DNA from 2 places in the Paenibacillus sp. NPDC055715 genome. Region 2 is predicted to be linked to the other one. Evidence: riboswitches for the same ligand, from Rfam matches in the RefSeq annotation. Region 2 holds a riboswitch; the other holds the start of a gene.
The links. Region 2 has a riboswitch for cyclic di-AMP ahead of ACWGOO_RS04110 (hypothetical protein). Riboswitches for the same ligand answer to the same signal wherever they lie in the genome.
Positions count from the first base shown of each region.

Region 1: another riboswitch for cyclic di-AMP. It lies ahead of ACWGOO_RS17560 (G5 domain-containing protein); the one in region 2 lies ahead of ACWGOO_RS04110 (hypothetical protein).

Region 1 is NZ_JBSHGA010000011.1:9,972-26,181, forward strand. It holds gene ACWGOO_RS17550 (HD domain-containing protein) at 1-1,235, shown strand, start outside; gene ACWGOO_RS17555 (TatD family hydrolase) at 1,277-2,044, shown strand; cyclic di-AMP (ydaO/yuaA leader) riboswitch at 2,249-2,531, shown strand; gene ACWGOO_RS17560 (G5 domain-containing protein) at 2,800-3,948, shown strand; gene rnmV (ribonuclease M5) at 4,096-4,641, shown strand; gene rsmA (16S rRNA (adenine(1518)-N(6)/adenine(1519)-N(6))-dimethyltransferase RsmA) at 4,649-5,533, shown strand; gene yabG (sporulation peptidase YabG) at 5,682-6,578, shown strand; gene veg (biofilm formation stimulator Veg) at 6,779-7,057, shown strand; gene ACWGOO_RS17585 (small, acid-soluble spore protein, alpha/beta type) at 7,222-7,401, shown strand; gene ispE (4-(cytidine 5'-diphospho)-2-C-methyl-D-erythritol kinase) at 7,547-8,401, shown strand; gene purR (pur operon repressor) at 8,588-9,427, shown strand; gene spoVG (septation regulator SpoVG) at 9,591-9,878, shown strand; gene glmU (bifunctional UDP-N-acetylglucosamine diphosphorylase/glucosamine-1-phosphate N-acetyltransferase GlmU) at 10,225-11,622, shown strand; gene ACWGOO_RS17610 (ribose-phosphate diphosphokinase) at 11,682-12,635, shown strand; gene ACWGOO_RS17615 (hypothetical protein) at 12,705-12,905, opposite strand; gene pth (aminoacyl-tRNA hydrolase) at 12,981-13,541, shown strand; gene ACWGOO_RS17625 (anti-sigma-F factor Fin) at 13,629-13,859, shown strand; gene mfd (transcription-repair coupling factor) at 14,065-16,210, shown strand, end outside.
Region 2 is NZ_JBSHGA010000001.1:811,626-827,835, forward strand. It holds gene ACWGOO_RS04040 (histidine kinase) at 1-1,763, opposite strand, end outside; gene ACWGOO_RS04045 (hypothetical protein) at 1,750-1,941, opposite strand; gene ACWGOO_RS04050 (metal ABC transporter permease) at 2,299-3,126, opposite strand; partial or broken gene ACWGOO_RS04055 (manganese ABC transporter ATP-binding protein) at 3,155-3,241, opposite strand; gene ACWGOO_RS04060 (metal ABC transporter solute-binding protein, Zn/Mn family) at 3,288-3,728, opposite strand; gene ACWGOO_RS04065 (hypothetical protein) at 3,715-3,903, opposite strand; gene ACWGOO_RS04070 (DUF3153 domain-containing protein) at 4,140-4,949, shown strand; gene ACWGOO_RS04075 (thiol-disulfide oxidoreductase DCC family protein) at 4,954-5,394, opposite strand; gene ACWGOO_RS04080 (hypothetical protein) at 5,519-5,845, opposite strand; gene ACWGOO_RS04085 (Nramp family divalent metal transporter) at 6,281-7,603, shown strand; gene kdpC (potassium-transporting ATPase subunit KdpC) at 7,700-8,428, opposite strand; gene kdpB (potassium-transporting ATPase subunit KdpB) at 8,487-10,517, opposite strand; gene kdpA (potassium-transporting ATPase subunit KdpA) at 10,570-12,246, opposite strand; gene kdpF (K(+)-transporting ATPase subunit F) at 12,397-12,474, opposite strand; gene ACWGOO_RS04110 (hypothetical protein) at 12,681-13,076, opposite strand; cyclic di-AMP (ydaO/yuaA leader) riboswitch at 13,192-13,367, opposite strand; gene ACWGOO_RS04115 (hypothetical protein) at 13,540-13,695, opposite strand; gene ACWGOO_RS04120 (glutathione peroxidase) at 13,832-14,317, shown strand; tRNA gene ACWGOO_RS04125 (tRNA-Leu) at 14,475-14,557, opposite strand; gene ACWGOO_RS04130 (hypothetical protein) at 14,648-14,944, opposite strand; gene ACWGOO_RS04135 (hypothetical protein) at 15,141-15,362, shown strand; gene ACWGOO_RS04140 (helix-turn-helix domain-containing protein) at 15,490-15,873, opposite strand; gene ACWGOO_RS04145 (helix-turn-helix domain-containing protein) at 15,981-16,210, opposite strand, start outside.

The DNA of each region.
Region 1 (16,210 bases), on a different contig from region 2:
ACTATATCCATGTTCAGGATACAGTGATATGGCGTTTGATCAATACTTCAGAGTTCCAACGCTTGCGCCGAATTCGGCAGTTGGGTACATCTTATCTTACGTTTCATGGAGCGGAACATAGTCGTTTTTCGCATTCGCTGGGTGTATACGAAATTACACGGCGTATTATTTCCCAATTTGAACGCGATGAATTTTCCGATTGGCCGAAGGAAGAAAGTTTAGTCGCGCTGTGTGCAGCTTTGTTGCACGATGTGGGGCATGGCCCGTTTTCCCATTCTATAGAAGAGGCCTTTCATATGAACCACGAGGATTGGACATGCCGGATTGTATTGGGGAATACGGAGATTAACGCTGTGTTACGGCAAGTCGATGAGGAGCTTCCGACGAAGGTGGCTGCGGTGATTGCCAAAACGTACGACAAGCCGATTGCCGTAAACCTGGTTACAAGCCCACTGGATGCAGACCGCATGGATTATTTGCTTCGGGATGCGCACTCGACAGGCGTCAATTATGGCACTATTGATCTGGATCGTATTTTACGGCTGCTACGTCCACATAATGGAAGGATTGTTGTGAAGGAGTCAGGCATGCATGCGGTAGAGGATTATCTGATGTCGCGTTACCAGATGTATTGGCAAGTTTATTTTCACCCTGTGACGCGCAGCTCGGAAATTTTATTGCGTAAAATTTTCAAGCGGGCGAAGGAGCTGTTTAGAAATGGATATGAGTTTAGTTTTCTGCTGGAGCCGTTGCCGGACCTCTTTCGGGGAGAGCTTACGGTGGAACAATATTTGATGCTCGACGAGTCTTTGATTCAGACAGTGTTCAGTCAGTGGAAACGGGAAAAGGACGAGATTCTAAGTGATTTGAGTGCCCGTTTTATGGATCGCAAGCTGTATAAATATGTAGAGATCGAAAATATGGATACAGATACCATTGACGACATTCGGACAGCGCTGGAGCAGGTTGGTTTGCACCCGGAATATGATCTGGAAATTGATTTTCCGACGGATCTTCCTTATGATGTGTTTCGGCAGGGTGGCTCGACGGACAACCAGATTTTACTGCTGGGACGCAAAGGAGAAGTGAGAGAAATTTCCGAAGTATCGGAAATTGTGCGCTCCATTAGCGGTATTCATCGGGGTAAATATCATATGTACTATCCCCAAAACAAATTGGATGGGGTAAAGGACAAGCTTCCTGACGAAATAAGGAATTATTTTGTCAAACAATAGACAATTATATGACAAATAAAGTAATAAAGGAGACGAAAATTTTGAATTTATTCGACACTCATACTCATTTGGATGCGCCGCAATTTGACGAAGACCGCGAAGAAGTTATAGCACGCGCTTTCGAATCGGGAGTGACCCGTATGATTAATATCGGATTTAACCGTGAGACCATTCCGTCTACCATGAAATTGGTCGAAACATATGATTTTATTTATGCGGCGATTGGATGGCATCCACAGGATGCGATTACGATGCAGGAGGGCGATCTGGAATGGATTGCATCGTTATGCAGTCATAAGAAAGTCGTGGCGATCGGGGAGATTGGTCTGGATTATTATTGGGACACATCACCAAAGGATGTACAGCATCGGGTGCTTCGCAACCAGATTGGACTGGCTCGTGAGCTGAGCATGCCCATTGTTATCCATAACCGGGATGCACATGAAGATATTGTTAAAATTTTGCGTGAAGAAAAAGCGGGTGAGGTTGGCGGAGTCATGCATTCCTTTTCCGGGAGCTGGGAGACGGCTAAAATGGTGCTGGATATGGGCTTTCACCTCTCTTTTGGAGGGCCAATAACATTCAAAAATGCCAAGCAGCCAAAGGAGGTTCTCGCACAGATGCCGCTGGACCGTCTGCTTATTGAAACGGACGCTCCCTACCTGACGCCGCATCCGTTCCGCGGAAAGCGAAATGAGTCCGCGCACGTGGGATTGGTCGCAGAGGCGGCTGCCCAAATCAAGGGAATTACGGTGGAGGAATTAGTGTCAATTACGACCCAAAATGCACTGGGAATATTTGATATTTAGTGGAAAAGTGAAGAAATCGATTAAAATAAAGAGATAGGCGAAGATAATCATGAGTTTATTGCAGGAAACTCAAGAATATTACAATATTTTAACCGAATATTTTTAAAAATGTACTTGAAACCTGCTTTACAACATGAATAGAAACAGGATATCATCTTTTCAGTGAATTGTTGTTTGAGTGTAAACATCAACAGCTCATTTCATGAACCAGTCTCGCTGAGTCCCTTTTACAGGGAACGGGGGAACCGATATGGCTAACAGTACGTCCGGCGTATGGGCAAGAAGGGAACGTCTCTTCCGCCAGCCGGCTCGACCGAAATTCTTTTCCCGGATGGGATTGAACAGGTGGAGGGGCCGTATTTCGATTTCTTTTTGGGTCTTCGGGGTGAATGTGAAGGCGACCGCCATGAGCGGTTGACCCAAGCTAGGGCGTCTCTCTACGTCCGAACCCGACAGCTAACCCCGTAAGCGTAACAAGAGAGAAGCCATCTCGTGCATGATTTTTCCGCATATTCGCACATGCCGGAAGCCACGAAAGAGCTCTCTAGTCTCTTTTTTTGGCTTTTTTGTTGTGAATAAAAGAAAATCTGTCATCATACTGTGATTAAACAGGGGAGGACAGCATGCCGCGAAGACGGGTACATGGTGCAGGACAGTCGCAGTACGGGCTTGTCTTGTAGAAAATCTGTTATAGTCACGTCAATCTCGACTATGTCTTACTCCAGACGGCGGGCTATGTAAGGAGGACGGAGGAAATGGGCATTTTCCAAAAAGAGGAGTCCCATGAGTCACGCTCATCCAGCATGTCTTACGTATTGCGTTGGAAGCAAGAAAATGTGCGCCAGGCTGCTTTGGTTGCTATTTTTCTAATCGCACTAACGATTATGATTTCAATTCTGGTGTACACTCAATCTAAAAAACAGGTCTTTTTTGTCATCGACGGTAAGGCATCTGCGGTAGAAACCCGGGAATTCAAGCTCCAAGATTTGCTCAAAGAGCATTCTATTTCACTTCAGCCGCATGATACGGTTTCGATGCCGCTGAACGGAGCAGTAAAGGATGGGGATCGCGTAGTCATCAAACGTGCCAATCAGGTCAAAGTATCCTCAGGCAATGAGACGAAGAAGCTGTACACAACAGAAAATACAGTAGAGGGTGCCATTCGCGCCTCGGGCTATAAATTATCGTCAAATGATAAAGTTTACCCTGATCTGGATGCCTCTGTTTCGTCTAACATGGACATAAAAATCGTCCGTGTGAAGAAACAGCAGGTCGAACAGAAGCAACAGGTACCTTATCAGGTCATCAAAACGTCCGATCCGAGTCTCTATAAAGGGGATAATCGGGTCATCCAAAGCGGTAAAACGGGTATTGTGGTCCAGCATGTTCAAAAGGTATACCATGACGGAAAATTGGTATCCAAGCAGCTGGTAAACAAGGAAGTCGCGCGGAATCGTGTGGATAAGGTAATTGCGGTAGGAACGAAGAAAAAACCGGTTGTTCTTGCTGCTTCCGTTGGTCCCAAAGATGCCGTTAAGGCAACACGAGTTAGTTCGGGCAATGCTGTCCGTAAAGCAGGTGTGAATTTTAAATACAGCAAAGTATTACAAAACGTCTCCATGACGGCGTACTCCTCACAGGAATCAGGTATCGGTACACGTACCGCATCCGGTTCGCGTGTCACGGAAGGACGCACCATCGCTGTCGATCCGAGTGTGATTCCAATCGGCTGGTGGGTGTATATCGAAGGGGTGGGCTTCCGCCGTGCGGAGGATACCGGTGGCGCAATTAAAGGCTACAAAATCGATGTGTATTATGAGAGTTTGGGTCAGGCCAATCAGTTTGGTCGGAAGCACGGTAAAACTGTATATGTGATTGGACCCGTGAAGCCTGAAATCAACTAAAAACGTGTTGTATATGTTTAGGGCAATGCGATAGTATTAACATCATAGTTATGCCATGCTAAGAAGAGGATACCCTCTTCTTATTTTGTTTTCAAAAGCAGGGAAAGATGAATATAGCTTACTGTGTAGCAGTGGAGGGAAACGCAAATGATCAAGGAAGTGATCGTGGTAGAGGGTCGGGATGATACGGTGGCTATTCGCCGTGCTGTCGAAGCGGATACAATAGAAACGGGCGGCTCTGCCATTAATAAAATGACGCTGCGCAAAATTGCACTAGCGCAGGAGCGGCGGGGTGTCATTATTTTGACCGATCCCGATCATGCAGGGGAGCGCATCCGCAAAATTATCGCCTCCAAGGTGCCCGGCTGCAAGCAGGCCTTTATACCAGAGGAGGAAGCGACGCGCAAAGGGGATATTGGCGTGGAGAATGCCTCGCCTGAAGCGATCAGACATGCTCTCGCACGGGTGCATACGACGGTGGAAGGGGCCGATCCTCTAATCGATTGGGCGGATCTGATTGACGCCGGACTTATCACCCACCCGAATGCTGCTGCACGACGTATGGCTTTGGGTAATGTGCTGGGTATTGGTTACTGTAACGGTAAGCAGCTACATAAACGGCTCGCTGTGTTCCAGATTAGCCGTGAGGAATTTGCCGGTGCGCTGGCACAAATTGAAAGTGAAGGATTGTGATATCCGTATGACAGGGATTCAAGATATAGCAACACCAAGGCGCACGAAGGAAATTATTCAGCGGCACGGGTTTTCGTTCAAAAAGAGTTTGGGACAAAATTTTCTGATTGATCAAAATATTCTGAACAAGATCGTGAATGCTGCGGGATTGGACGATACGAAGGGCGCACTTGAGATCGGTCCGGGGATTGGCGCTTTGACCGAGAAGCTGGCGCAATCGGCCAAGGTAGTTACTGCTGTCGAGATTGACCAGCGGCTTCTGCCTATTCTCGAAGAAGTGCTGGCCCCTTATGAGCATGTGAAGGTACGCCATGGGGATGTGCTGAAGCTGGATTTGCGAGAGGTATTCGCTTCCGATTTTGCCGGGGTCAGTAAAGTGAGCGTCGTCGCTAATCTGCCGTACTACGTCACTACACCGATTCTGATGAGGCTGCTGGAGGACAAGCTCCCTCTGGAGAATATCGTCGTCATGATCCAAAAGGAAGTGGCTGAGCGTATGGCTGCGTCTCCTGGGACGAAGGATTACGGCAGTTTGAGTATTGCAGTGCAATATTACAGCGAACCTGAATTGGTCTGCATCGTGCCGAATACGGTGTTTATTCCCCAGCCGAATGTAGAATCGGCGGTCATTCGTCTGCGTGTGCGGGAAGTGCCTCCGGTAGAGGTGGTGGACGAGCAGCATTTCTTCGAAGTCGTTCATGCTTCCTTTGCTCAACGCCGCAAGACCATTTCGAATAACCTGAAAAGCCGCTTCTTTACCAAAGAGAACAGGGACACGCTAGAGCCGCTGTTGCTTCAGGCAGGCATAGACCCTTCCCGTCGGGGAGAGACGCTGAGTATCGAGGAATTTGCGCGTCTGAGCGCTGTGTTGCTGGAAGCCGGGATTTCCTGAGCTGACGCACGAGCTACCGCTTAGCAGTAGTCAGGGGGCCTCTGGTTACGCTCTGCACGGTTGTGGCTGGGATGCATAAGCTCCTGAGAAGGATAAGGAACCAAACTGTGCATTCACCCATACGATATGGGAGGGGTGATACAGTGTGATGATTTTAGGAGACTTGGTCGTTCGGAAATCGTACGGCGGAGACGTCACGTTTCGCGTTGAGGGCATCCAGCGGGATAAAGCGATCATTAAGGGGACGGAATTTCGGTTGCTTGCCGATTCCCCCGTGAACGATCTGGTCAAGGTGCCTGCAGACCAGATTAGCGGGAAGACACGGCAGGCCCATATTAAGGCGGGTGAGTCTCTCAGTCTGTTGCAGCAGGCACGACAGAAGCAAGCAGCCCGCAGTCAGGCGGCTTTGATCGGGGAGTGGAGTGATCCGGTGGAGTCGACGTATTTTGAAATGCCCGGCAAGGTACTTCACTTGGATGGGGACCCCGGATATTTGAAAAAATGTCTCAGCTTATATGAGCAGCTCCGCGTTCCCGCAGAGGGACATCATGTGCATGAATCGGCTATGGCTGACACGTTGTATCGGCTGCTTCCCCGTATTCGCCCGGATATCGTAGTCATTACTGGACATGACGGTGTATTGAAGCAGCCGCAGCCTTATGATTTATATAGCCTGAAAAGCTATAAAAATTCGCAGAATTTTGTGGCGGCGATCCAGGTAGCGAGACAATATGAACGTCATTTGGATTCACTGACGATTGTGGCGGGAGCATGTCAGTCCCATTTTGAAGCGCTGCTGCGTGCAGGAGCGAACTTTGCCAGTTCACCAGGGCGTATCCTGATTCACGCGCTTGACCCGGTATATGTGGCTGCCAAGGCTGCTTTTACGTCGATCCGTGATACAGTCAACATGGGCGACTTGTTTCATCAGACGATTAGTGGCAGCCGTGGAGTGGGCGGTATCGAAACCCGGGGAAGCTATCGTATCGGTTTGCCAAAGCTAGAAAATTTGTCAACTCTTAAAGTAACGCCTTCTGCAATCTAGGGTTTGAACCTATTGAATAGGATTTGTCTGGATAAAAGGCCTCTGGTTACAGGGGCTTTTTTGAATTTTACACACATTATTCCTGTTTTCAAAAAATTAAATTGACAACTTATTTTTCGTGTTGATATAATATTTGGTTTGATTTGACATCGCCTCTAAAATTCGTTATAATGGACAAGGAAAGAGGTGGTCGTTAGGCAATGGCTAAAAATACGCTGTTGGAAATCAAACGCAGTCTCGACGCACATGTAGGGCAAAAAATTTTGCTGCGGGCTAACGGCGGACGCCGTAAGACCGTCGAACGAACTGGTGTCTTGGAAGAAACGTACCCTTCTGTTTTTATCGTCAAGCTGGATCAGGAGCAACAAACGTTCAAACGTGTCTCCTACAGCTATGCTGACATTCTTACCGAGTCGGTGGAAGTTACCGTATATGATCCCGATTCCCATACAAGTGTCGAATATTTTGACACACCTTAATTGATTTTATGTAATGTATACCGGCTTTGCAGGTTTAACTTCGGCTTCGTCATTTCAAATGACGAGGCCGTTTTGTATATATGGGACAGGATGAAGCATCGTGTCTCTGCGCATACTAAGGAGGGAATGATCTTCCTTATTCCACTGCCGAAGGAGGCGTATGTATGAGTCGGAGAAGGCGAAGTGTCATGTCTGAAGAGCTTAAGTATGAGCTGGCTAAGGATCTTGGATTTTACGATACGGTCAAAGAAGAAGGCTGGGGAGGCATTAAAGCCAAGGATGCGGGCAATATGGTCAAGCGGGCCATTCAGCTTGCAGAGCAGGCAGCTTCCCGCAAGTCGTAGCCATCGACGGTGTTGACGAAAAAGCGGGGATATTCGGTTCATACCGGGTGATCTCCGCTTTTTTTGAACCTCATGACTTGACAGGCCGAGTCTGATATAATGTGTTAAGCTGTCTTGAGGGAAAAGTTGAAGGTGGGTGAACGCCTTGAAAATATACGAAAAAGCACCGGCGAAAATCAATTTAATGCTTGATGTATTACGCAAGCGAGATGACGGATATCACGAGGTCGAAATGATTATGACCATGGTCGATCTGTCCGATCGTTTGACGATGTCTGAGCTACCGCGTGATACCATTATTATTTCAAGCCAAGCCGGGTACATACCGCTAGATGAGAAGAATTTGGCTTTTCAGGCCGCGCGTCTGATTAAGGAACGTTATGATGTCTCTACGGGCGTGCATATCCATTTGGACAAGCATATTCCGGTAGCCGCAGGGTTAGCAGGCGGCAGCAGTGATGCGGCGGCAGCGCTGCGTGGGCTGAACAAGCTGTGGAAGCTTGGCATCTCGGATGCTGAATTAAGAGTACTGGGCGCAGAGCTTGGCTCTGACGTGCCTTTCTGCATTACAGGCGGTACAGCTTTAGCGAGCGGACGCGGGGAATTGCTCAAGTCACTTCCGAATCCGCCCCAATGCTGGATCATTCTCGCGAAGCCGCCGATTAATGTATCGACGGCTGAAGTGTATGGGCGCGTCAAAGCGGATCAGATCACGCATCATCCGTCTGCCCGGCAGATGGAGCAAGCGATCCGTAACGCTTCTTTTACCGATGTATGTAATGCGCTCGGGAATGTACTGGAGGATGTCACACTCAAGCTGTACCCGGAGGTCGAGCATCTTAAAAACTCCATGATCCGACTGGGAGCGGATGGCGTACTGATGTCAGGCAGTGGTCCTACGGTGTTCGGGCTGGTGTCGAAGGAAGCCAAAGTACCGCGCATTTATAACGGACTTAGAGGATTCTGCAAGGATGTGTACGCAGTACGGCTTCTGACTTGATTTTTGGTTATTTATTTCTAATTTTAGTGGTATTTGTTGTACAAATACGTACGAATATGATATATTTACTATTAAATATTCGGATTTTACTATATCACTTACATTCCGCCAGCAGCCGGCCAGTCCGACGGTGCTTTTACTGTACGAAGCGGGCGGCAGGAGAAGAATAGATCGCGAGGAATTGTTGTGAAAAAACTTAAAAGAAGCTCACGATTGGTGGAAATGACACAATTTTTGCTGTCACGGCCGCATACGTTGGTGCCTCTTACGCATTTTGCGGATCGTTATGGAGCGGCTAAATCGTCTATAAGCGAAGACCTGGCCATCATCAAGGAAGTATTTGAGGATGAAGGCATTGGTGAGCTTCTGACGTTGGCGGGAGCGGCAGGAGGCGTCAAGCTGATCCCAAGACTGTCCAAGCAGCATGCCCTCACATTTGCGAATGACCTGTGTGCACAGTTGGAGCAGCCGGATCGCATCTTACCCGGAGGATATCTGTATCTGTCGGATCTGCTGGGTCAACCGGCGATGATGAATGAGGCTGGTAAAATATTCGCTACTGCATTTGCCAACAGACAGATCGATGTAGTCATGACGGTGGAAACCAAAGGGATTCCGCTTGCCTATGCAACGGGAGCACAGCTAAACTTGCCAGTTGTCCTCGTACGGCGTGATCATCAGGTGACGGAGGGCTCGGCAGTGAGTATTAATTACGTTTCAGGATCACAAAAGAGCCTGCATACGATGTCATTGTCCAGACGTGCGATGCGCGAGAAATCGCGTGTACTCATCGTGGATGATTTTATGAAGGCAGGTGGTACGATTCAGGGGATGGTCGACTTGCTGGCTGAATTTGATGCTGAGGTAGCCGGAGTAGGTGTGCTGGTGGAATCGGGCGAGGTGGAGAACGAAGAGCGCTTGCTGCACGATTATATTTCACTGGCGAATCTGACCGCGGTCGATTCCCGAAGCAAGCAAATTACAGTCAAGCTGGGGAATTATTTTGATGAGTCTACAAGTCAGTGAAATGTCACAATTCATCAAAATATCCCTAAATATGTCGAAAAGAAATCTTTTCAAAAAAATTACCTGAATTTAGGATACCATTTGTCCAAAAAAAGAAGGAATTCGAAATGCTGTGTGGAATGTATACACCAAGTCCTATTTGGAAAAAGGTGGTGAAACACACATGCAGATTACGGATGTTAGACTCCGCCGAGTGAACTCAGAAGGAAGAATGAAGGCGATTGCATCCATTACAATTGATAACGAGTTCGTTGTTCATGACATTCGGGTTATCGACGGTAATAACGGGATGTTTGTGGCTATGCCTAGCAAACGCACCCCGGACGGAGAGTTTCGCGATATCGCTCATCCGATATCTTCAGGAACCCGGGAGAAGATTCAGGCTGCTGTACTGACTGAGTATGAACGCGCGGCGGTGGATGAAGAAGTAGCTATCGAAGAAGGCGCTTAATTCGCCTAAAGCAAGATTAGGGTTCAAAAGAAAAAGAGGGCCACAAACTGTGGCTCTCTTTTCTTTTTGCCTGGAATGAGATATATTCTTTAATGAGTTAACAGTCAGTTTTAAGGCAACTTGGAGCCATCCGGGCTGCCGAAGCGACTTTTTCATAAGACAGGGATTAAGCAGTAATGCATCCCGGGGATGGATGTCCAGCACAAGCTGGCCTGAAAAAATAGCCATTAACTAAAGGTTCGCCGTTATTTTTCAGGAGGATTGTGAAAAGTTAAGCAAAAATCTGATCTGGAAATTAACGTTTTAGCCAAAGGGAGATTGTTATTTTCAGGATAGGAGGTTGGACTTGTTGGAAAGGTTGGCAGTCATTCTTGCCGCAGGGCAGGGAAAACGTATGAAATCCAAATTATATAAAGTTCTGCATCCGGTATGCGGGAAACCGATGGTCGGTCATGTACTCGACACGGTTCGAGAAATCGGGGTGTCCCGCAGTGTGGTGATCGTGGGTCACGGTGCGGAAGCGGTACAGTCCTATTTGGGACCGTCGGGAGAATATGCGCTTCAAGCAGAGCAGTTGGGAACGGGGCATGCTGTCAAGCAGGCCAAAGACTTGCTCGGTCAGGAGAAAGGTACGACCATCGTCATTTGTGGAGACACCCCCTTGATTACAGCGGAAACGCTGGAGGGCTTGGTGCAGCTACATGAGGGTCGGGGAGCGGCCGCAACGATTCTGACCGCTGAGCTGGACGACCCTAAGGGATACGGCCGGGTCATCCGTGATACTGCGGGAGCAGTGCTCAAGATCGTGGAACAGAAGGATTGCTCACCTGAGGAAGATGCTGTTCGGGAAATCAACACGGGAACGTACTGCTTTGATAATGCCAAGCTGTTCGCAGCGTTGGACAAAGTAACCAACACCAATGCACAGCAGGAATACTACCTGACAGATGTCATTGGTATTTTGCATGGCGAAGGCGAGAAGGTTGAGGCATATTTAACAGATGATGTGTCGGAATCCATCGGTGTGAACGACAAGGTCGCTTTATCAGTGGCTGAGGGATACATGCGAGAACGCATTGTGCGCAAGCATATGCTGAACGGTGTGACCGTCATTGATCCATCCTCTACCTACATCGAGAGTGAGGTTGTCATTGGTTCCGATACAGTGTTGTACCCGAACACGTGGCTGCGCGGTCAAACGCAAATCGGCGAAGATTGTGCGATTGGTCCGCAGACTGAAATTCAGGACACCATTATCCATTCGGGCGTTACGGTGAAACATTCGGTGTTGAACGAAGCTGAAGTGGGCAGCAGCACATCTGTGGGCCCGTTTGCCTATCTGCGTCCGGGTGCGAAGCTGGGCGAGCATGTGAAGATTGGTGATTTTGTTGAGGTGAAAAATGCGACCATTGGTGATCATTCCAAGGTGTCTCATTTGAGCTATGTCGGTGATGCCAAGGTGGGGACAAACGTTAATATCGGTTGCGGGGCAATAACGATTAATTATGATGGATATAATAAATCTATTACAGAAATTGAAGACGATGCCTTTATTGGCAGCAATGTGAACCTGATCGCCCCAATTAGGATCGGAAAAGGTGCTTATGTCGTAGCAGGCTCCACCGTAACACATGCTGTCCCTGATAACGATCTGGCCATTGCCAGACCGCGTCAAGAGAACAAAGCCGGATATGCGGATAAAATTCGCGCGCGTGCCAAAGCGAAGAAGAAAAGATCGGAATAGCCTTAATCAGCAAGCTTTTGGATCTGTAATGAATGAATCAGCACGGAGGGTTTCTATAAATGACTTATTGCGATTCCAAACTCAAAATATTTACTTGTAACTCCAATCCGAAGTTGGCCCACCAGATTGCGGACTATATCGGAATTCCAATGGGGGAATCCCATACCACATCTTTTAGTGACGGTGAAATCCAAATCAAGCTGTCTGAAAGTGTTCGCGGTTGCCACGTATATATTGTGCAGTCGACTTGTCTGCCAGTTAACGACAACTTGATGGAGTTACTGGTTATGATTGATGCACTCAAGCGGGCTTCCGCCAAAAGCATTAATGTCGTTATGCCATATTACGGCTATGCCCGTCAGGATCGGAAAGCACGTTCGCGTGATCCGATCACGGCGAAGCTTGTCGCTAACCTGATTGAAAAAGCAGGTGCTCACCGCGTAATCAGTATGGATTTGCATGCCATGCAAATTCAGGGATTCTTTGATATTCCGGTGGATCACATGTTCGGCGCGCCAATTCTGGCTCAGTATTTTCGTTCGAAGCAGATTGAAAATCCGGTTATCGTTTCCCCTGACCACGGCGGTGTTGTGCGTGCGCGGAAGTTAGCGGATTTTCTGAATGCTCCGCTGGCTATAATCGACAAACGTCGTCCTGAGCCGAACGTTAGTGAAGTCATGAACATCATCGGGAATATTGAGGGTAAAACCGCTATTCTGATTGATGATATTATTGATACGGCGGGAACCATCGTGCTGGGCGCGAATGCGCTCAAGGAAGGCGGCGTAACGGAGGTGTATGCTTGTTGTACGCATGCCGTGCTCTCCGGGCCTGCTATGGAAAGACTGGAGAATTCACCGTTAAAAGAGGTGGTCGTGACGGATACCATTCCGATCATTCACCCCAATCCGACAAGCAAGTTGAAGGTACTGTCTGTGGCCCCATTAATGGGAGAAGCCATTATCCGTGTGCATGAGGAATTGTCAATCAGCAAACTGTTTGAAATCGAATAAGCGCTGGCTCATTAAAAAAAGGGGTTGCCTCTTCCAACTGGAAAAGGTAACCCCTATCAGCATGTCAGGCTAAAAGCCCGTTCTGGATATAAATGTGAAGCGCTGACGATTGTATAGCGTGTCTTCCATTTCGACAAAATGCTCGTTAAAACGCGCAATAATGCCAATCTGGATATGTACATTCCCGTCATAGACTTGGACAGGAACTGAATGTTTTAAATGATATAGAAAATGGCTGTCATATAAGAGGATATCACCCTGATTGAGCATACCAGCACGCACCTTCCTGTTCAGTATAACTATTTTACCAAAAAATCTAGACTTCGAAAGAGGGTGTCACGGTTTATGAAGTGGATTGTTGGATTGGGCAACCCCGGTCCCCAATACGAAAAAACGAGACATAATGTTGGATTTATGGCGCTGGATGCTCTGGCCGCCCGTCATAACATCCAGATTAACCAAAGCAAATGTAAGGCATTGATTGGAGAAGGACATATTGGCGGAGTAAAAACCGTGCTGATCAAGCCAATGACCTATATGAATCTCTCGGGCGAGTCTCTGCGTGCTTATATGGACTATTACAAAGCGGATATAGATGATTTGGTCGTAGTTTATGATGATCTGGATACAGAGGTCGGAAAAATAAGACTCCGGTATCAAGGCAGTGCAGGCGGTCATAACGGGATCAAGTCAATGATCCAGCATACGGGCACACAATCCTTTAATCGGGTTCGTATGGGCATTTCCCGCCCTGAGCCTGGATACGCCATTGTGGACTATGTTCTGGGAACCTTTCCTAAGAAGGAGAAGGAATTGCTGGCTGGAATGATAGAGGACACGTGTGATGCTTTGGAATACAGCTTGGACCATCCTTTTGAACGGACCATGGCTGAATTCAATAAGTAAGATCTGGAACAGGCAGGATGGGCTTAAATGGAAGTTTGTTGGACATACTGGAAGGTATAGAAAACTTTCAGGAGGCATATACATTACATGATTGTGAATTATGTATGCAGACATTGTCGAACTTTCTTGGGACGGATTGATTCTGCAGCAATAACCGAAGAAAGGTTGGGCTTCCAATCCTTGACCCCTGCCGAACGTAGAGATATAATAGCGTATAATTCGGGCGGTGAAGTGATCGTCAAAGTCATTTGCGAGCATTGCAGCCAGGCGCTGGAAAATAATCCGGAGCTGAGCCTGCTCGTAAATCCGCTTCAGTAACAGGTATTCAACTGGTCTCATGTACCAGCTTGAGAGGTGAGGCGGTAATCCCGCTTATGGAGCCTTGGCAGCATGCTGAGGCTTCTTTTTCGGTTTGCTGCTTTCTCCAAATTAAGCGTGGAATACCTGTTGTTGTTCAGTTCCATGCCGTTATTGTAAATAAATTTCCATGCAACTATTTATAAGCATAAAGGGGTGCCTTTTTTTGTTACAAGCACTTATTCAGGCTTTTACCAAGGATGCTGATTATGCATCCATTGCAGCAGGTATATCATCAGGCATGAAGGAACAGCTCATATCTGGTCTGTCCGGCTCTTCCCGACAGGTACTAATGGCCGCGCTTACCGAAGATAGTGGACGACCGATCATGGTCATGACGCACAACATGTTTGCCGCTCAAAAAATAGCAGATGATTTGCAGGAAGCGCTTCCTCCTGAACGGGTTTTGTTGTACCCCTCGAATGAGTTGGTGGCTGCTGAAGCGGCCATATCCAGCCCGGAGACGCTATCCCAACGAATTGAGGTATTGATACGATGCGCCCAGGGTTTTCGTGGGATTGTTGTCGTGCCGTTTTCTGGTGTAAGGCGTTTGCTGCCGCTTCCGGAGACGTGGCGTGAAGCCCGAATCGAGCTGAAAGAAGGCGAAACGATCCAGTTGGAGCCATTTTTGCTGCATATGGTCGAGATGGGGTACCAGCGGGTGGAGCGTGTAGAATCACGTGGAGAGATGAGTGTCCGTGGCGGGATTATCGATTTTTATCCAATGACAACCCGTTGGGGCTACCGCGTGGAGCTATTTGATGACGAGATTGACTCCATTCGTATGTTCGATCCGCAAGATCAGCGTTCTGTGGAAAAGGTGCAGGAAGTTATCGTAACGCCGTGTAAGGAAGTCATCGCGGATAGCGCTCGTATGGATCAGGCGGCAGATGCCGCTGCGATTCTGTTGGAGGAGCAGCTCGGCAAAATGACAGACCGTCAGGCCAAGCTGCACCTGAAAGAAGAGATTCACCGCGAGATTGAGCTGCTGCGGGAGCATGTGTATTTTGACGAAATCTATAAATATATCTCGCTGTTGTACCCCGAACGCAAAACCTTGGCCGATTACATGCCGGAAGATACCATTCTGATCATTGACGAACCGACGCGAATGCTGGAAACAGCCAAGCAGCTCGAACGGGATGAGTCCGAATGGAATCTGCATTTGCTTCAAAACGGTAAAACGTTATCACAGCTAGAGCTGTCGGATAACTCGGACAATCTGCTGTATAACCGGAGATTCCAGACGTTGTTCCTGTCGATCTTTCTCCGTCAGGTTCCGCATACGCAGCCGCAAAATATTTTGAATTTCATCTGCCGGGGCATGCAGGATTTTCACGGTCAAATGAATGTGCTCAAGGCGGAAATGGATCGCTGGCGCAAGGCGGGCACGCAGGTTATGATGCTGGCGAGTGGAGACGAACGGCTGGATCGGATGCGCCGAGTGCTTCAGGATTACGGTATTGATGAGCCAACGATGGCTATCGGCAATTTGCAAAGCGGTTTTGAGATGCCATCTATTCATTTGGCGGTGATTACCGAGGGCGAAATGTTCTCGCAAAAGCAGCGCAAAGCGCGCAAGCAGGGCCGCCATGTGGACAACGCAGAACGGATTAAGAGCTATAGCGAGCTGAAGGTGGGCGACTATGTCGTACACCAGAATCACGGGATCGGAAAGTACATGGGAATCGGTACGCTGGAAGTTGGCGGTATCCATAAGGATTACATGCACATTCTCTATGCGGGCGGCGATAAGCTGTCTGTACCGATTGAGCAGATTGACCTGATCCAGAAGTACGTTGGCTCAGAGGACAAGGAACCTAAGATTTACAAGCTGGGCGGTAATGAATGGACACGCGTGAAGAGCAAGGTTCGCAGCTCGGTTGAGGACATTGCTGACGACTTGATTAAGTTGTATGCAGAACGGCAGTCAGCGCCGGGTTTTGCTTTTGAAAAGGATTCACCGGAGCAGCAGGAATTTGAGGATATGTTCCCATATGAAGAGACCCGTGACCAGATTCGGGCGATTGAAGAGATCAAGAAAGACATGGAGCAGAGCCGTCCGATGGATCGTTTGCTATGTGGTGATGTGGGCTACGGCAAAACAGAGGTTGCCATTCGTGCTGCGTTTAAGTCGGCCATTGAGGGCAAGCAGGTGGCAGTGTTAGTACCGACGACGATTTTGGCACAGCAGCATTATGAGACGTTCCGTGAGCGCTTTTCCGGGTATCCGTTCAACATTCAGGTGTTGAGCCGTTTCCGTTCGCGCAAAGAGCAGAATGAGACGACTAAAGGGGTTCGTCAGGGGACGG
Region 2 (16,210 bases):
GAATCGTATATTTTGCCATCACGCATACGCTGCTGCAACGATTTGGGAGCCACATCAATGAGCTGTACCTCATCGGCCAGCCGCATCATACGGTCGGGAACGGTCTCTCTCACCCGAATCCCGGTAATCTGCTCAACCGCGTCATTCAGGCTCTCCAGATGCTGTACATTCATTGTGGAAATGACAGAAATCCCTTGATCCAAAATCGTCAGCACATCCTCATAACGCTTGGATCTCGGACTGCCGGGAACATTGGTATGCGCCAGTTCGTCAATAAGGACCACCTCGGGATTGCGCCTGAGAATCGCTTCGGTGTCCATTTCCTCCAAATGTACGCCATGCCGCTCGATAGTCTGACGGGGAACGGTATCCAGCGAGCCTACTTGTGCCAGCGTTTCTACCCTTCCATGCGTTTCCAGCAGTCCGATAACAACATCAATCCCGCTTGCCAGCAGGTCATTTCCCTCTCTGAGCATCGTGTACGTCTTGCCAACACCGGGAGCAGCACCAATATATACCTTGAGCTTGCCGCGCCGAATTTTGGCAGCCTCAGCCTGCGCTTCCTCATCGCTCAGACGATGGTACGGATCATTGTCTCCTTCCTCCTGCCTCATCGTCGGCAAAATACGTTCACCCTCCTGCTCTGCGCGGTCGGCAATAAGCAGCAGGTCCATATTTTTCATCCGCTTAAAAATTCCGTTTACCAGCGAGCCTCTGATCAGCTCCTGCCACCGGGTCTGCCGGGAATGTCCCATAACGATCCGGGTAACATTACGCGCCACCGCATAATGGATAAGCTGCCGAGGCAATCTTCTGCGGGAAATGAGCGGGATTTCTTCAAATTCCGATCCTACCTTTTCAACCAACTGCTCAATCGAGCGCTTGAAGGCCGTCGATTCCTTGGACAGCTTGCGCTTCGGATCGACAAAGGAAGCCACCAGCATATCTCCACCCAGCCGCTTGGCGACCTGCTCCCCCCTGCGTACATAAATGGACCCATTCCAATGATACTGGACAGGCACCAAAATGCGCTCTGCGGCTCCTGACGCCCCGTGCAAACCCAATTCCTCCCGGTGCCGTTCCAGCGAATCGTTCACATCCTCTGCCACCAATCGCAGAGCCAGCTCACGCAGCTTACCCAGATTCCCCCGGTGAAACATCTCAGGATTGGGCGCATGCATGTATCCTTTCGCCAGCCGTTCCAAAATCGTTTCCGGTGTGACATCAATCAGACGAATTTCATCCGCCAGCTCGAGCGTATCGACAGGAACCGTATATTCTGCTTCTATCCCCGTTAGCTGATAAACCCACTCCGTAATCCCTTCCAGCTCATAGACATTGACCGTCGTAATGACGCTAATCCCCAGCTCCAGCAGATATTGAATATCCTCCAACCGGGTTGAAAATGGGGCGCCTTCCCGGTTGCGATGCGCCAAATGGTCCACCAGCACCACCTCGGGATTGCGTTCCTCCAGTGCTTTCAGATTCAAATCCTTCTGCTCCACTCCATCCTGAATCCAATGGATACTGGGTATCCGCTCCAGCGTGCCCACCTGCTCCACCGTCTCGCGCCGCTGCATGGTCGATACTGCACAAATTACAACATCAATACCTTCACGCTGAAGCGATTGTCCTTCCTGAAGCATATGATACGTTTTGCCCGACCCACTGACCGCTCCAATGTATATTTTGAGTCTGCCCCGATGCAGTTTGTTAATGGAATCCAATATTTCCTCTGGTGATTTACGTTTAAAGCTCTCCATTTTCGTGCCTCCCTGCAACGTGACAGATCGTTTCGTCCGTTCTTGTATCGCTGTAATGAATGTACTCCCGTGTCCCCAACAATTCAAGACGATCCACTCCAGCTTGCGCAAAATAAGCCACACAGAGCAGCATACGTGCAAAAAAACGCGCATTCAGGCATTTTCTACCTGCCTGCACGCTATTTTAGGTAACCCATAGATGATTGCTTCCCGCGAATTACTTGCTGTATGCACGAACCATTCCCCGTTGCTGGAGTAACTTTTGCCACACCACCCCATGGGACGGGGAAAAGAGAAAGGCCAGCAACAACAGTAAACCCGACGCTATACACAATCATACGGGATAACTTCTCCGTCAGCAGATAATGAAAAAAAACAACTGGAATGCCTACCGAAGCCGCCAACGCAGGATCGAAGGAAGTAATTTTAAATTGCTGAAAAATACCCCTATCACGAACAAATTAAACAAAAACATCGCCAACAATACTGCATCCCCCTGCCACTAACATTCCCGTCAAGATCACATAAAAGGTACTCACAGCGCACGCTCCTTTCCCTGGTGTGTTGCGGTTGCCTGCTCCAGATTTTTTCTGACGTTCAACTGAACGATAGCCTTGGAAATTAACCCGCGCTGCGGCGCAAAAACCAGACTCACACCGAACACGGCAGTCGCACACAGCACACACAACGGCCCTGTGGGCAGATTTTGCCCCAGAGAGCTGATGACCGTTCCACCGAAGCCCGCTATAGCACCAAATAAGCCTGAGAGGCACACCATGACACCCAGCTTCTCCGTCCAGTATCTTGCAGACACCGCGGGTGTAATCAACAGGGCCGCCATCATAATGACACCCACCGCCTGAATCCCGGCAACTAAAGCAATAACAATCAGCAGCATCAACAGCTTATCCAGCAAACCTGCCGGAAAACCAAGTCCACGGGCAAAGACGGGATCAAAGCTAAGCAGCTTAAATTCTTTGAAGAACAATATACAGATTCCGATCAATACCACCGAAATTGCTGCCATCGTGTAGACATCAGACAATACCATCGCCGCTGCCTGACCAAACAGACATTTATCCAGCCCGCTCTGATTCCCCGCCCCGCTGTGCTGGATTTCCGTCAAGAGCATGATGCCAAACCCGAAAAATACAGACAGCACGGCTGCAATCGCCGAATCGCTTTTGATTCGTGAGTACCGGGTAAGCGCACTGATGGCAAAAGTCGCAACAATGCCTGCAATGGCGGCCCCGATCATAAATCCAAATACGGATTTTGTGCCCGTAATCATAAACGATACACATACCCCCGGCAAAATCCACTGCATATTCGGATCAGCCAAAAGCGTAGCCAAGCTTGTCATACCGCTCACCTCACTCCGAGTATCGTGTCGGCACCTCGAAGGAAACGTCGAGCAGAACGGGCTTTTTTTGATAAGCTACAGATAAATCACGAACCTCAAGCGGTGAATGCCCCATATGTATTCGCCTCCTTTATTTGAGCGCTTTAACAATCGTATTAACGTTATGATTGACCATTCCAATAATACGTACCGTCTTCCGTGCCTTCTTCACCCATCGCATCCGAATACAGCACGCCGCCAACATTGATCGTATGACCCTGCTGCCCCGCTCCCTGAATGACCGCATCTATGGCCTTTCTCGGAACGCTGGATTCTACGAATATGGCCTTGATTTTATGTTCAACCAAATAATCACGCAGCTTGGTCACATCCTGAGAGCCCGCTTCTGATTCTGTGCTCATTCCTTGAAGCCCTCTCACTTGAATGTCGTAAGCATCTCCGAAATAGCCAAAAGCATCATGGGCCGTGACGAGCACGCGCTGGGTTTCCGGTATGCTGGCAATCTGCTCCCTCGTGTAAGCATACAGCTTCCGTAGCTCAGCGAGATAGGCTTCTGCATTGGCCTTATAATCCTCCGCATGAGCAGCATCAAGCGCCGACAATATCAGAAATCATGCCAATGGTAGCTGTAGCCTTTATTTTTTGCCCCGCCTTTCCAGTAGCTCCCTGCTCCGCCTTCTTACTATTAGTGCATGCACTTACTACAACTAAAACCAGGAACAATTTTCCTGCCATCAAAGCCCAACACAGTACAGCCGTCTTAAAACGTTTATTCATGCTTCAACAGCCTCCTTTATTTATATGCATTTGGGACAAACTATTTCATGATGTCAATTATTTTTTATCAATACTATATTTTAGAGTATGAACCAAAATGTTTATCTAGGTAAACATTTTAAATATAAAAACCTATTTATACTGTCAGTCCGTTCGATTTTAGCTCTTCGAATGTGTAATATATAGAAGATATCCAATCGTTATATGAAAGAACATAGATAAAGAAGGTGAAGATCATGGAGCAAACAGGATATGGCTCTTACCGGGACAAGCATCAACCAAATCGAACACGGAAAATGCTGCTCATTTTTGTGCTGCTGTGCTGTCTGATCCCTCTCACTTCCTGTGCACGTGGGGACGTTCATGTAGATGTTCATCTGGATCAGAGCGTGGACATGAATGCTTCGTTCAGTGTAAACAATCAGACACTGTTGATGCTGAATAATCCCGGGCTGCTGGACCGCTTGGCCAAGCGGATTCAAAGCAACAGCCTAAATGTTCAGCCACTATCTGAGCAGGGAAGAAAGGGTTATCAAATCAAGGGGCACTATCAAGGAGATTGGATTGCAAGCGGAAAAAATCCCAATCAGGGTTTAAATCTACCTGAGGGATTAGAATTTAAACGCGCTGTGACTCAACATTTTTTCACAACGAATGTTGATCTTACGATGAAACTCGATCTGCCACGGATGCTTCCGGAAGAAGCTCGGGGACTGAGTGACAAATTGGAGCAAATGAATGTGTTCGCACGCAAAATACTGGAGCGGCAGCTTGATCTTAATTTTAGCCTGTCCTTACCGATCCAGCCCGCTGCGAGCAATGCCAACAGTGTATCGGCAGACGGGAAAACGCTACGTTGGGATATTGCCCCATTAGAGTCTAATGAGCTAAAGTTATCCGTCAACGTACCCAATCTGCGTCATATCATATATGTAGTCGTTGCGGGCCTGATCCTGATTGCGGCAATTGTGATATGGCTGATCCGTCGTCATCGCTCCAAAAAGGGCTCTAATAAGGAAGCTGCTCCTCCGAAACCTGAATCCTGAACAGTTAAAAAAATCGTTGCCTTACTTCTGGAGGGGGGATCTGACATTGATCCTCTTCATCCTTGCCAAACCAGCGGTATCGGTTACGTGCCACCCAGTTATAGATTGCATTGCGTATAAAGCAGGGAACGAAGATGAAGACATAGGCCAGCGGATATGGAAAACGAAGACGTCTGGCAATCCGCAGAGCTGCGGTTGACCTCGTGTAATACATACCGTCTTCAATGAATACGAACGTATCCAGCTGATCCGTTGACAATCCTCCTGCACGCAATAGCTTTTGTCCCTGCTCGGATTGCAGGGAACCAAAATGAAACGTCCCCTTCGGGTCACGCTTAATAATGAAGCGGGCCGCCCCCTGACAAAAATGGCATACACCATCCACCAACACAATCGAATAATCTTGCTGAGAAGGATTTAGATTAGCATCGCCAGATTGCTTCATAAATGCATTTCACCTCCAGGAAATAAACAACAAAATACAATCAACAATATGAGTATAAGCAAAAAAACGCCGAAATCATCCGACGCTTGTTTAACAATGTATAGGCTTTTACCTGTTTTGAGAACTAGCTCAATGCTTTCTCAAACAGCTGTTTCGAATTAATTTGCTCTAAAAACTCATCATGGAACTTATCCATACACTTGCAGATAAAATCCTTATGGCATACCGGGCAAGGCGTCGTTAGCAATCGACTGATATTCGTCAAGGTCCACTCCGGATTACGTTGAGAAAAAACGCGGCACTCCGTTCCATCGGCCAAACTCATTTTAAACTCATAAAGCCCTTCTTTTTCGTTGCTGCCAGCCAGCGTGAAATTAACAATATTCGGTCTGTAAGACATCATATCACCCGTATTTTTCAAATTTGTTTCGTACATGATGACCAGAATCACCTAAGCCATCTTAATGAATTTTGGCGATGATGTCAAATGGTCGCGGATCTCGGCGAATCAAGGTCTATATGCAAAAACCGCCGATCAATCAGCGGCAGGTAGCCTGCCGCAAACGAACCATGCAAATGAATCATTTGAAATAAGGATGTTAATCATTTTATTTTCCGTTTAATTCCATAGCCACCCTCCCGCAACATAAAAAAGATCGAATTCAGGAAACCCAAAAAACCAAGCTGCTCCCTCTTACGAGTGTTATAGCTTGGTTTTTTTCGTTAGTTGGCTTCGTGAGGTTGCCATATTACTTCAAAAATAAGATTAATTTGCTTGACCACATAAAAGTTGCACTAGACAAAAACTATTGTAGCTGTACAATAGGGATAACGTGATCGTTATGTCACTAATAATATTTCAACCATAATAAAGAAGGTGAAGCGTATGAAAAATACAAAGGGAAACTTGGCGGAAATCGCTTCATTATCGGAAGTGAATCGTTCCTTGAACGTCCCGAAGGACGGCACGTGGTTTCGGAAATTCCTCGCCTTTGCCGGACCCGGCTATATGGTTGCTGTCGGCTATATGGACCCCGGCAACTGGGCTACAGACATTGCGGGCGGATCGCAATTTGGCTATACACTGCTCAGTGTCATTCTGATCTCTAATCTGATGGCCATCTTGCTGCAGGCCTTATCCGGCAAGCTCGGCATTGCTACAGGGAAAGATTTGGCTCAAATGTGCCGTGAAGCCTACAGTCGCCCGGTCGCGATCAGCTTATGGCTTTTATGCGAAATCGCTATTGCAGCCATGGATTTGGCCGAGGTCATCGGCTCAGCCATTGCACTAAAGCTGCTGTTCGGCATACCGCTATTGTACGGTGTCCTGATTACTGCATTTGATGTCATGCTCATTTTATTGCTGCAAAACAAAGGTTTTCGTGCTTTGGAAACGCTAGTCATTGTACTGATGGCGACGATTGCGGGCTGCTTTGGCATCAATCTCATTTTGGCCCAGCCGGAATGGAGCGGCGTGTTAGGTGGCTTTGTCCCGGACTCGCAAATTTTGACCAATCCAAGCATGCTGTATATCGCCATCGGTATTATGGGCGCTACCGTGATGCCCCATAACCTGTACCTGCATTCGTCCATCGTACAAACTCGTAAATTCGAGCCGACGTCAGCAGGCAAACGGGAGGCTATCAAATTCGCGACATGGGATTCGAGTATAGCGCTCATGTTCGCCCTGTTTATCAATGCCGCCATTCTGATCGTGGCCGCAGCCGTGTTCCATACAGCAGGAAAAACAGATGTGGCGGAAATCAGCGATGCTTTCTATCTGCTGTCGCCATTGCTCGGAACCACACTCGCCAGTATCCTGTTCGGGGTGGCGCTGCTCGCTTCCGGGCAGAATTCAACTATAACGGGTACCCTAGCCGGGCAAATCGTCATGGAGGGCTTTCTCAGCCTTCGTCTCGCGCCTTGGCTGCGCCGTCTCGTCACCCGACTCATTGCTATCATTCCAGCGGTCATCGTCACAGCTATCGCGGGTGAAAAAGGTGCCGAAGAGCTGCTCGTGCTAAGTCAAGTTATTCTGTCCATCCAGCTTCCCTTTGCCATCATCCCGCTCCTAATCTTCACCAGCGACAAAAAGCGTATGGGTGAGTTCGCGAACAAAACATGGCAAAAAGTATTAGCTTGGATCGTGACCGCTGTCATTATTATCTTGAATGTGGTGCTCATCGTTCAAATGATTTCAGGTCATTGAGAGATAAGCAACACTTTAAAATCAAGAAAAAGGTATCTCACCAGCCAAAATGGCTGCGAGATACCTTTTTTGATCACTCTATTCCAACCTCTAGACTTACCGCTTGGCAGGCTGTGCCTGTGTTTGGGCTTCAAGCGCAAGGTTCAGCTTGAGCACGTTCACACGCGGCTCTCCGAATACTCCGGCGCTGCGGTCTTCGGTCTGCTCCTGCACCAGTGCTTTCAGTTTATCCTGCGCAATACCCGTCAAGCCGCTAATACGCGGGATTTGAACCTGTGCCGCCTGCGGCGAGATATGCGGGTCCAGACCGGAGCCGGAGTTCGTAATCAGGTCCACCGGAACCTGACTGATCGGTACATCCAGATTATTTTTCTGCCAATCCGCTATCGAATCCTTGACCCTCTGTATTAAAGCCGGATTGGACGGTGCGTAGTTACTGGAGCCTGAACCAGCCCCGTTATAATCAATGCTCGATACCCGCCCCTGAAAAAACGCCGGATTCGCAAAAGACTGCCCGATCAGCTCGGAGCCGACTACCTGACCCTCCGCATTACGAAGCATGCTGCCGTTCGCCTGCTGCGGAAACAATACCTGTGCCACGCCCGTACTAACCAGCGGGTAAGCGAGACCGCATAGGAGGATCATCAGCGCCGAGGTACGTAAGACCACTCCTATAATGGTGCCTCCCCGCATCTCTTCTCTCTCCGGCTGTCCATTCGGCACAGCATCCGTCTCTGGACGCTTGTTATTCCCCTTCCCGGCAGACCCGCCTTTTTCGTGCGCAGCAAATCTGCGTCCGGACATCATCCGATAAAAGCCACTCATGTTGCTCACCCTTTCCGCTTCCATTCAGTATCCGAAATGTATACCTTCACAGGCTACGTTAAATCCACAAATGCACCAGCAAATCAATGGCTTTAATGCCGACAAACGGCACCACCATACCGCCCAAACCGTAAATCAGCAAATTCCGTCCCAGCAGGCGATCCGAGCTCATAGGCTTATACTTCACGCCCTTCATGGCCAGCGGGATCAGAAGTGGAATAATAACAGCATTAAAGATCAGCGCCGACAAAATAGCAGACAGCGGAGAGCCAAGCCCCATCACGTTCAATGCGCTCATTTGCGGAATCGCCAGCATGAACATCGCCGGAATAATGGCAAAATATTTGGCAACATCGTTCGCGATACTGAACGTTGTCAAAGCACCTCGTGTCATAAGCAACTGCTTGCCGATAGCGACTACCTCAATAATTTTGGACGGATCGGAATCCAGGTCCACCATATTGGCGGCTTCCTTGGCTGCAACTGTACCGCTGTTCATGGCCAGCCCGACGTCAGCCTGCGCCAGCGCAGGGGCATCATTTGTGCCATCTCCGGTCATGGCAACCAGCTTGCCCAGATCCTGCTCACGGCGAATGACTGCGATTTTATCCTCCGGCTTGCTTTCAGCCACAAAATCATCCACACCCGCTTCCCGCGCAATCGTCGCAGCCGTCAGCGGATTATCCCCGGTACACATGATCGTACGGATACCCATTTCCCGGAGCTGATCGAACCGCTCCTTCATGCCCGGCTTCACCGTGTCCTTCAAATAAATAATGCCATATATCCGATCATCCAGCGCGACAGCCAGCGGCGTACCTCCTTCAGAGGCCACCTGATTCGCTTTTTCCTCCAGATCGGCTGGAACGCTGCCGTTTTGCGATAGTACCCACTGCCGGACAGAGTCCACCGCGCCTTTACGTACCTTTCGTCCATCGGCCAGATCCAGACCGCTCATCCGGGTTTCCGCCTTGAACTCGATAAAGGTTCCGCCTGCTGCCAAGGATTCATCCAGCATGTGCTCCTGCTTACGCATCAACTCCAGAACTGAGCGCCCCTCAGGCGTCTCATCCTTCATCGAGCTCATCGCAGCCCACTTTACTAACTCTGTCTCCTCTACGCCCCCTACAGGCACGAATTGGCTCGCCATTCGGTTACCGAAGGTGATTGTACCCGTTTTGTCCAGAATCATCGTATTGATGTCCCCGGATGCTTCTACCGCCTTGCCTGACATCGCCAGCACGTTAAACTGGGTGACCCGGTCCATACCGGCAATCCCGATGGCTGACAACAGTCCTCCAATCGTGGTCGGAATCAGGCAGACCAGCAATGAGATAAGCACGGGAACAGGCAAGTCAATGTTAAAATGACGGGCAATCGGTGCCAGTGTCACCACCACGATCAGAAAAATAATCGTCAAGCTGATCAACAGGGTATTCAGTGCAATTTCGTTCGGCGTCTTTTGCCGCTGTGCGCCTTCCACGAGCGAAATCATTTTATCGATGAACGTCTCACCCGGCTCTGTCGTAATCCGCACCTTAATTCGGTCACTGACCACGCGCGTCCCGCCGGTTACCGAGCAAAAATCACCGCCCGATTCCTTGATCACCGGAGCCGATTCCCCCGTAATCGCTGATTCATCCACTGAGGCAAGACCTTCAATCACCTCACCATCACTCGGAATCATCTCGCCCTGGGACACCATCACAATGTCACCTTTGCGCAGCTCGGTCGAGCTGACCACCTGAATCTCATCCCCGACAAGTTTGCTTGCTTGTGTATCCTGCTTGGATTTTTTCAAAGAGGCCGCTTGCGCCTTACCCCGCCCTTCCGCGAGCGCTTCGGCAAAGTTAGCAAAGAGCAACGTGAACAGCAGGATGATAAAAACCGCCAGATTAAAGCCCATTTCGTTGCCAGTTCCAAAATAACCGGGGAACAGCAGCATAAGCAGCACGACCAGTGTGCCGATCTCCACGACGAACATGACAGGATTTTTCATCATGATCATCGGATTTAATTTCATAAAGCTATCCTTGATCGCATGCTTCAAGATGCTTTTATCCAGCATGCGTTTGCGTTGTTCCTTCATGATCGAGCACCCCGTTCATCCATTCTCATTTTCTTCTTCCTGTTCATCTTCTTCACATGGTCAGAAATTCAGCCACAGGCCCCAATACGATGACGGGCAAAAAGGTCAACGCGCCAATCAACAGCACAACCCCGATTAAAATCGCCCCAAATAGCTTGTTGTCTGTGCGAAGTGTGCCCGTCGTCACTGGAGTCGGTGCTTTAGTATTCAATGAAGCCGCTACAGCTAACAATGCAACTATAGATACATATCGTCCGAAGAACATAACAACCCCTGTTGTCGTGTTCCAGAATACGTTGTTATCCGCAAGACCTTCAAATCCCGAACCGTTATTAGCCGCAGATGACGCATATTCATATATCACCTGAGTCAACCCATGATATCCGGGGTTTGTGACCGCATCGTATCCCCAATGACTCATAAAGGCGAGAGCAGTCGGCACTAGAATGAGAAACGGATGTACCAAAATGGCAATCGCGATCAGCTTCATTTCCTTGCCTTCAATTTTCCTGCCCATAAATTCCGGGGTCCTGCCGACCATCAATCCACATATAAACACACCCAGAATCGCGTACATCAGCATATTCATCAGCCCGACACCCTTACCGCCGAAAATGACGTTCAGCATCATTTCTCCCAAAGCAGCCATACCGCCCAGCGGGGTCAGTGTATCGTGCATATTATTGACTGAACCTGTCGTAGCCGCCGTCGTTACCGCCGTGAACAGCACCGATTGTCCAATGCCGAAGCGAACCTCTTTCCCTTCCATGCTTCCCTGAGAAGCATCCACACCCAGTGCATGAATCAACGGATTGCCCGTTTTCTCCGACACATACGTAATGGATAGGAATACAAGGAACAATACCATCATCGAGCTAAAAATAATCCAGCCCTGCTTGCGATTACGAGCGAACAGCCCAAAGGTATACGGCAGAGAAGCTGGCATCACCCACATCGCCAAAATTTCCAGCACATTCGTCCAGGGACTTGGATTTTCAAAAGGATGCGCCGAATTGGCTCCCGCAAAACCGCCCCCGTTCGTACCCAAATGCTTAATCGATTCCAGCGAAGCAACGGGTCCCAAAGCAATCTGCTGCTGTGTTCCGCTCAACGTCGTAATATCCGCCGTAGGCTGAAGCGTCTGTGGTACTTTCAGTCCGACCAGCACCAGCGTAAGCACAAAGGCCAACGGCAGAAAAATCCGTATAATCGCTTTGATAAAATCCTGAAAAAAGTTGCCCATTCCTTCACCGCGCCGCGTCAATCCTCTCATAAAAGCCGCAGCAACCGAAAATCCGGAAGCAGCCGAAGTGAACATCATCATCGTAACGAACGCCATCTGCGTCAGATGCGTAAGCCCGCTTTCTCCGCTGTAATGCTGGAGATTCGTGTTGGTCATAAAGCTGATCACTGTATTAAATGCCAGTGACGCTTCCATATTGCCATTTCCAGCCGGATTACCGGGAAGCAGTCCCTGCAAGCGCAGCAGCACATAGCTGATCGCCACAAGCACGACATTCGTAGCAATGAAGCTCATAACGTACGTGGTCCAACGCATGCTCTCCAACTTCTTCAAACCTATAACCTTATAAATCAGCTTCTCCGTTCCGCCAAACACCCGATCCGTCCGATTCGGTTCATTTGAGAATACATGATAAATATAGGTGCCCACTGGTTTCACCAAGAGCAGCAATATCACAATCACAATTCCAATTTGCAGCAACTCCATCATCTATTCCCTCCTCCAAAATGCTCCTGCGTTTGGAACAACAGACGGGTTCATAGCACCAAGCGAGTGCACACGTTTGCGAAAGCCCGCTACCTCTGATGCCTCATCCTTGATCTGCTGTCCCCCGCCCGCTTTATCCTGTTTAGCTGATTAGAACTTTTCAGGATTCAGGAGTGCGTAGATTAAATACACAAACACAATAGCCGTAAGCGTAAGCACAACCATCATCCTTTTCGCCCTCCTTTGGAGGTCTGCGCATCACACCAGCGTACAAACATCAGTATCACTCCATAACTCACAGCCATCACGAGCAGCATGTATATATCCATCATGTTCATAACCCTCCCGTATCGGTCCTCAGATCGTCATTCTTACATCCTCGTACAATCACCATACAATGAATGCGAAAATTTTTATTTATATTACCTATACGACTATCCGTTCAGCAGGAAACCCACCTCTCCATTCAAAGTGTAGATCACATGGTCCGCTCCCAAACCTCGATAAATCCCTTGAGGATTATAGCCGTGCGTAATGACATAGATCGAATCTGATGTCAGCGGCCGGCATATTTGCAGAAAACGGCAAGTCAGATTCAAGCTGTTCTCGAACAAATACACGCAACCAATTTCTTTTTTGGGAAAATTCCATTTCCCTGCTTGCATCGTATTGATCCGAACAATATGCTCCACACCCATTTTTTTGAGCTGTCGTTCCTCCTGAGCGCTATTCGTAAGAACCGCAAACGCCAGTTTTTTGAACATAAGCAATTTCACAAAATTTCTGCCCGATTCATTCGGTGCAGTGACAATGATTAGCCGACCTTCCATCAGTAGCTCCTCTCCCGGTATAAAAAGACAACAAAAAGAAGCCAAAGGAAAAAGGCTTTCCTCCGGCTTCTTACATACCCATGATAAAATAAACCATGGCTGCACACGGCGGTTTGTTGCCTCTCCCTGTACGCTTACGAGGTTAGCTGTCGGATTCGGACGTGAGAGTCGCCCTATTTCTGGCACTTGGCCGGAAAATTCACCCCATGAGACACACGGACCTCTAAAAGCCGCATAGATCTCGTTTGGTTCCCCCGCTTTTGCAACTGCAAAATTCAGCGCTATAGACAATTCGTTGCTGCTTCATTCACTTCATTTGAAATTACGTCTGAATCATACACCCGCGCAAGGAATACTGTAAAGCTCACCTGCGGGGTTATAAATCCGCCTTTGGAGCATAAGAGATTAATTATAGCGCTTACAACATAAATATCCTTCTCCCAGCTCCTTCAAGCTCGGTTTTTCATCTCTTTTCAAAAATATCAGGCATGTCAATATTGGCGTATGGAGAGCATTTTTTGTCCTTTTTTTGTAAAAGAGAAAGAAAAACTGCTGTATGCACCTGATAAGCGCCGATTGAGCCTGTTTTTACGATGAGAAACAACGCAATTCGCCCCATTTGCAGTGCAATTTTCCGTTTTGGACAAAATACGATTTTACAGTTGCAGACGTCGCATTACATCTATTATAGACTTGCAAACCTTCGTTAAATTTCTTACAATTTAATTGTAGAAAACCAAATCAGGAGGGAAACCATGACCGTTTATGAATATGATGCACAAACTCTGCAAGGGAAAGAGATTCCGTTGTCCATATATGATGGTAAAGTTCTGCTCATCGTGAATACAGCCAGCAAATGCGGGCTAACCCCCCAATACAAGGCGCTACAAGAACTATATGACCAATACCATGAGCAGGGTCTTGAAATCCTGGGGTTTCCCAGCAATCAGTTTGCCAAGCAAGAGCCGGGTTCCAGCGAGGACATTTCGGAGTTTTGCCAAATCAACTATGGAGTTACATTTCCGATGTTTGCCAAAATAGATGTCAATGGCGATCAGGCGCACCCTTTATTCCGCTACCTCACCCAAACAGCTCCAGGCATATTCGGCTCCAAAGCGATCAAATGGAATTTTACTAAATTTTTGATTACACGCGAAGGGAACGTATTTAAGCGCTATGCCCCACAGACAACTCCGGATAAACTGGCGGGGGATATTGAGAAGCTCTTGCAGCAAAGCTGATAGGCCACTTCATCACCGTTCACAAGCAGCCAATCCAGGCGGCTGCTCCTGTGGCTAGGAAAAAGGGATATTTTAGTGCAGCTTATATAACAAAAAAAAGCATCCAATCACGTTAAAAACGTGTCAGAATGCTTTTTTAACTGTGTCTTGCATGTAATGCGGTCGAGAGGACTCGAACCTCCACGAGCGTACGCCCACTACCCCCTCAAGATAGCGTGTCTGCCATTCCACCACGACCGCAAATTCTAATGTTTCGAGGCAACAGGTTTATTATACTCCCTTGTATTCTATTTGTAAACATAAATACAATAAATATTTTAAATGAGCCGTTTAACCTGTCTGCAAGACCTGGAACACTATGTACGTACCGATCTGCATCCTCAGCTCACATCCCTCGATGGCATGGCTATCAAAAACCTTTATATCGTTGTTCAGCCACCCTATATGAGCAGCAACCGCCAGCGCGGGTGAAATTAACTGATTTCTTCGTCCTGCCCCATTACACGCCTCCAGCATCCCCCTGATGCCTGTTTTCACCCTTCCAGCACCAACGCCAAAAGCACTCCCACCACTTTCTTCAGTGACAGAGTGCTTTTTTATCCAGAATACAACTGCAATTTCGTACAATTAACAGGCTCCCGATGGATTATTCAGACCATCCATCACTTTAATAAGTAATATTTTTATCCAAATTACGTATTTAAGATTGTAAAAACACGTATAAACGTGTATCATAGTTTCAGATGGTTAATTATAACATGTTTACTGATGATTATTATAACACACCAATTATTCCGCAAGAATCCGTAAGGGGCGATTTCACTTGAACAACAAAATGCCTGTTACCTCCTTCGGGTGGGCCATCAAACAAAGGCTTGTCGAACTTCGGCTGGATCAGAAAACATTTTGTGAAACGCATAATATCCCGCCTTCACGCTTGTCCAATCTGATTCACGGCACCCGCAAAGCACAAAGGCACAGAAAACAAGTTGCTGCAATCCTCAACATCGACGATAACGATTATAAGGAGGCACCACCACTCTGAAACCAACGATGTGAGCGTCCCCCAAGTATACGGCACGCTATAACGTCGGCAAACCAAATAAACTCGTCAATCGAACCCACCGGTCCGTTTTACGGGTTTTTAACCTGAGTGATCTTTAGCGAGAAGATCATTCAGGCTGTGTTTTGTCATTCTCACCTTTTTGCTTACGATATTTCGCAAATTCCACATATTCTAATATGAAATTCTGTTCTTCTGTATCCAGGTCCTCTGCCTGGTAATTCAATGGCCCCATCACTCCAAAAAAATAAGCAGCCTTCTGCTCCTGAAGTACGCCCTCACCTGGCTTGACGCCTTTCATTAACCAATCCAGCGATACATTAAAAAAGTCCGAAATCTGGATTAAATGCATCGTTCCCGGCGTTGTTTTGCCTCTTCTCCAGTCCCCAAGATTCCCCGAGCTGATTTTGAGCTTTTCACAAAACGCCTTCTTCGTCATTCCCCTATCCTTAATCAAGGCTTCAATTCGCTGATAAATCGTTTGGTCTCCCAAAATTATCCCCCTCCGACACCCTAACTTTTCTTGAGCTATCCCCAAAATTCCAACCAACATTACAACCATACTTATTCGGTAATCATCACTTTAATAGCTGCACTCGTTTATTCCGTAGTTGAATTTTCCTGCTTTTTCTCTTTACGGAAGCGGGTAAATTCAATATACTCAAATATAAAATCCTTTTCTGTTTTACTAAGCTGCTCTCCCTGGCAATTCAGTTGCCCATATGCATCAAAAAAATAAGGGTCCTTCGACTCCCTCAGCACCTCACCCTGTACATCCCGCCCCAACATGATCCAGTCCAGACTGGCATCAAAAAACGAAGCGATTTCAA